DNA from 2 places in the Chromobacterium sp. FG22 genome. Region 1 is predicted to be linked to the other one. Evidence: predicted binding sites of a transcription regulator. Region 1 holds the regulator's gene; the other holds the start of a gene.
What was found. The regulator FNR, encoded in region 1, switches genes on or off when oxygen is low (the NO sensors DNR and NnrR bind a similar motif). The targets are predictions, from matches to a motif close to TTGATNNNNATCAA.

Region 1 (2,202 bases):
GCCGCACCGTCGGCGAGTTCGACTTCCTGCTGCGCCTAGACGGCCAACCGCTGCATCTGGAAGCCGCCAGCAAGTTCTATCTGCAACTGGGCCGCAGCGCGGACACCTTGACCGGCCCCAGCCTGCGCGACGCCTGGGCGCTGAAAGCCCATAAACTGCAAACCCAGCTGCGCCTGTCCCGCCACCCGGCGGCGCAAGCGACGCTGCCGGCGGGCTTTGAGGGCTGCGCGGTCGGCGCCCGGCTCAGCGGCTGGCTGTTCCACGCCCGCGACACCGCGCCGGAAGCGCCGCCCGGCGCCCAGCCGCTGTACGGGCAATACTGGCCGCTGCGCGGCGACTGGCCGGCGTTGAATGCGGATTCGCGCTGGGCCTGGCTGCCCAGGCTCAGTTGGCTGGCGCCGGCGCGCCGCTCGCGGGAACACACCGCCGACGCGGCGGAACTGCGCGCGCGCCTGGAACAGGCCGAGGCGCCGCAGCTGCTGGCCGAACTGCAGCCCGGCCCCGACGGCGACTGGCATGAAGTGGCCCGCGGCTTCGCCGTGCCGCCGGGCTGGCCTCAGGAAGCGCCGCTGTCGCGGCTGCTGCTGCAAATCGCGGACTGCGCGCCGGCCCCATGAAAAAAGGCAAGCCCGAGGGCTTGCCTTGCGTTTTCCATCTGTCCGCCCGCGCGGCGGAATCAATGTCCGTTGGCGTGAGCGCAGCCGGAAATCAGCGCCTTCAATTCGTCCACCATCACCAGTTGGATGTGCTTGTGATCGACGGTGATCCAGCCTTGCTGCTGGAACTTGGACAGCGTGCGGCTGACGGTTTCCAGCTTCAGGCCGAGGAAGCTGCCGATTTCCTCGCGGCTCATGCGCAGGATGAAGTCGTTGGCGGCGAAGCCGCGGGTGGACAGACGCTGCGACAGATTGAGCAGGAAGGCGGCCAGGCGCTCTTCCGCCTTCATGTTGCCCAATAACAACATTACATTCTGATCGCGAACGATCTCGCGGCTCATCAGACGGTAGAAATGGTGCTGCAGGGTGGGAATTTCGCGGCCCAGGCTCTCCATGCGGCTGAACGGCAGCTCGCACACCTCGCTGTCCTCCAGCGCGATGGCGTCGCAGCCGTGCACATTGGCGGAAATGCCGTCCAGGCCCATCAGTTCGCCGGACATATGGAAGCCGGTGACCTGCTCGCGGCCGTCCTGGCTGGCGACGCTGGTCTTGAAGAAGCCGGTGCGCACCGCGAACAGCGAACGGAAGCCTTCGCCGCTGCGGAACAAGTACTCGCCGCGCTTCAAACGGCGGCTTTGGCGGATCACCGCGTCGAGCTGGGTCAGCTCCTCGCGGTTAAGCCCCACAGGTAGACAAAGTTCCTTCAGGCTGCAGTTGGAGCAGGAGACCTTCAGGTTATGCAAAGAGATATGGTTCTGATCGGACATGGCATGTTTAGTACAAGCTTGCGATGAAGCTTGACCCTTATCAAAGCGAAATTCGCAGGATTTCCGCAAATTTACCAGTCCACCAGAGGTTTTGCCATCCAAATACGACATGAAGACCACCCACCCATTTTCTCCTGCCCATTTTGAATTCGACCGCGCGCTGATTGAGCGCCTCGACGGGACAGGTCCTAGATATACGTCATACCCGACAGCGGATCGCTTTACGCCGGGTTTTGCCGAAAGAGACTACATCCACTGGCTACGGCAGCGCAGCATCGGCGCCAACCGGAAACCTTTATCATTGTACGCTCATATACCTTTTTGCAACACTATCTGCTACTACTGCGGTTGCAACAAGATCATCACCAAGGACAGCGGCAAAGCGGACTTGTACCTGGACTACCTGGAGAAGGAGGTCCGCATGATCGCCTCCTGTCTGGGCCGCCGCGAGCAAGTGATACAGCTGCATTTCGGCGGCGGCACCCCCACTTTCTTGTCCGACGCGCAACTGGAACGATTGATGACCTTGCTCAAGACTCATTTCGAGTTCTTGAAGGAGGGGGAGTATTCCATAGAAATAGACCCGCGCAAAGTCAGCGCGGCGACAATCTTCAAACTGGCCGAACTCGGCTTCAACCGCATCAGCGTCGGGATTCAGGACTTTGAACCGGCGGTGCAGCAGGCGGTGAACCGGGTGCAGTCCGAAGAGGAAACGCTGGAGGTGATCCAGGCCGCGCGCGACGCCGGCTTCAAGTCCGTCAGCGTCGACCTGATCTACG
Region 2 (2,202 bases), on a different contig from region 1:
ACCTGGACTTGCCGGTGGCCGGCAGTCTGGACGATCCGCAGTTCAGCTACGGCAAGATCATCTGGAAAGCCATCGTCAACGTGGTGACCAAGGTGGTGACCGCGCCGTTCCGCGCGCTGGGCGCCTTGCTGGGCGGCGAGGGCTTCGACGATATCCGCTTCGTGGCCGGCGAGGCCAATGTGACGCCGCCGGAGCGGGAGAAGCTGGTCAAGGTGGCCGGGCTGATGGTCAAGCGGCCCAAGCTGATGCTGTCCATCAGCGGCGGTTACAACGCCGACGCGGACCGCAAGGAAATGGCGCGCGCGCAAACCGATCTGGCGATCTTCGCCGCCGCCGGCCATCAGCTGGGCGCCGGCGAGCCGCTGCCGCTGCCGGACATGCAGGACGAGGAAATCCTGTCCGCGGTCAAATCGGTGTACGGCAAGCAGATCGGCCGCTTCAAGCTGCTGGGCCACACGCTGAAGCCGGGCGGGCCGTCCGGCGCGGCCCTGGGCAAGCTGCTGCGGGACGAGTTGATCGCCGCGCAGAGCATCACCGACGCCAGCCTGCAGCAACTGGCCAAGCAACGCGCCGCCAACGCGCGCGCGGCCATGCTCAAGACCGATCCGGCCTTGCAGGAGCGCATCCAGCTGGGCGAGCCGGTCAAGGTCTCCGCCGGCCGCGACGGTGTGCCGCTGGAGGTGAAGCTGAAGACGCCGTGAGGCGGCGGCCGCGCGTCGTGTTTTTACCCATGACAAGCGGGAAAAGCGGCGGCGGCGTGGAATAGCGCTTGATATGTGTCAACGAACGGCGTAACTACATATAGTGTAATACGCCGTTTTTCTTTTCCAGATATTGCGTATCGGACGTGTTGAAACCTTTTGCGGCCCACACGGTCCATTGCATGCTGGAAGGGGGCCGCCCTGGCCGCCGCAGGCCGCAATTCAAGAGGAACCGGGAACCATGAAGCAGGAAAACATCGCCGCCATGACCGAGCAGGACATCTCCCGCGAGGTGCTGTTGGAAAAATACGCCAAGAACGGCGAACACAGCGTGAGCGAAGTGCGCCTGCGCGTGGCCAAGGCGCTGGCGGCGCTGGAAAGCGAGCCGGCTCGTTTCGAGCCGTTGTTCTATCAGGCGCTGGAAAACGGCTTTATTCCCGGCGGCCGCATCAATTCCGCCGCCGGCACCGATCTGCGCGCCACCTTGATCAATTGCTTTGTGCAGCCGGTGGGCGATTCGGTGTCCGAAACCGAAAACGGCAAGGTGGGCATTTACGAGGCCTTGCTGCAGGCGGCGGAAACCATGCGCCGCGGCGGCGGCGTCGGCTACAACTTCTCGCGCATCCGTCCCAAGGGCGCGCGGGTCAAGGGCACCAATAGCCGCGCGTCCGGCCCGGTGTCCTATATGCGGGTGTTCGACCGCAGCTGCGAAACGGTGGAGTCCGCCGGCGCGCGCCGCGGCGCGCAGATGGGGGTGCTGGACATTTCCCACCCGGACGTGGAGGACTTCATCCACGCCAAGGACCAGGGCGATCTGCGCAATTTCAATATCTCGGTGGGCGTCTCCGACGACTTCATGCGCGCGGTGGAGGCGGATGCCGCCTGGGAGCTGACCCACGCGGTGGAGCCGTCGTCCAACGCTTTCCCCGACAGTTATCAGCGCGCGGACGGCCTGTGGGTCTACCGCGCGGTGCCGGCGCGCGAGCTGTGGCGGCAGATCATGGCCTCCACCTACGATCACGCGGAGCCGGGCGTGCTGTTCATGACCCGCATCAATCAGGACAACAATCTGTCCTATTGCGAGGTGATCGAGTCCACCAACCCCTGCGGCGAGCAGCCGCTGCCGGATTACGGCTGCTGCGATCTGGGCTCCATCAATCTGTGCCGCCACGTGCGTCAGCCGTTTGGCGACAAGCCCAGCTTCGACTTCAAGAGCTTCGAGAAAGTGGTGCGCATGTCGGTGCGCATGCTGGACAATGTGCTGGACCTGACGGTGTGGCCGCTGGAAGAGCAGCAGCGCGAGGCGCAGGCCAAGCGCCGCGTCGGTCTGGGCTTCACCGGCCTGGGCGACGCGCTGATCATGCTGAAAATACGCTATGACAGCGAGGAGGGCCGCCGCTTCGCCAGCCGCATTTCCGAGGCGATGCGCGACGCCGCCTACGACGCCTCGGTGGATCTCGCCATCGAGAAGGGCGGCTTCCCGCTGTTCGACGCCGACGCC

Region 2: the regulator FNR is predicted to act here: its motif matches at 770-783, upstream of ACODSD_RS19070 (adenosylcobalamin-dependent ribonucleoside-diphosphate reductase).

What each region holds. Positions count from the first base shown of each region.
Region 1 is NZ_JBMDJX010000014.1:22,420-24,621, forward strand. It holds gene ACODSD_RS14660 (DUF1853 family protein) at 1-617, shown strand, start outside; gene fnr (fumarate/nitrate reduction transcriptional regulator Fnr) at 677-1,423, opposite strand; gene hemN (oxygen-independent coproporphyrinogen III oxidase) at 1,533-2,202, shown strand, end outside.
Region 2 is NZ_JBMDJX010000023.1:24,436-26,637, reverse strand. It holds gene ACODSD_RS19075 (DUF748 domain-containing protein) at 1-701, shown strand, start outside; gene ACODSD_RS19070 (adenosylcobalamin-dependent ribonucleoside-diphosphate reductase) at 943-2,202, shown strand, end outside.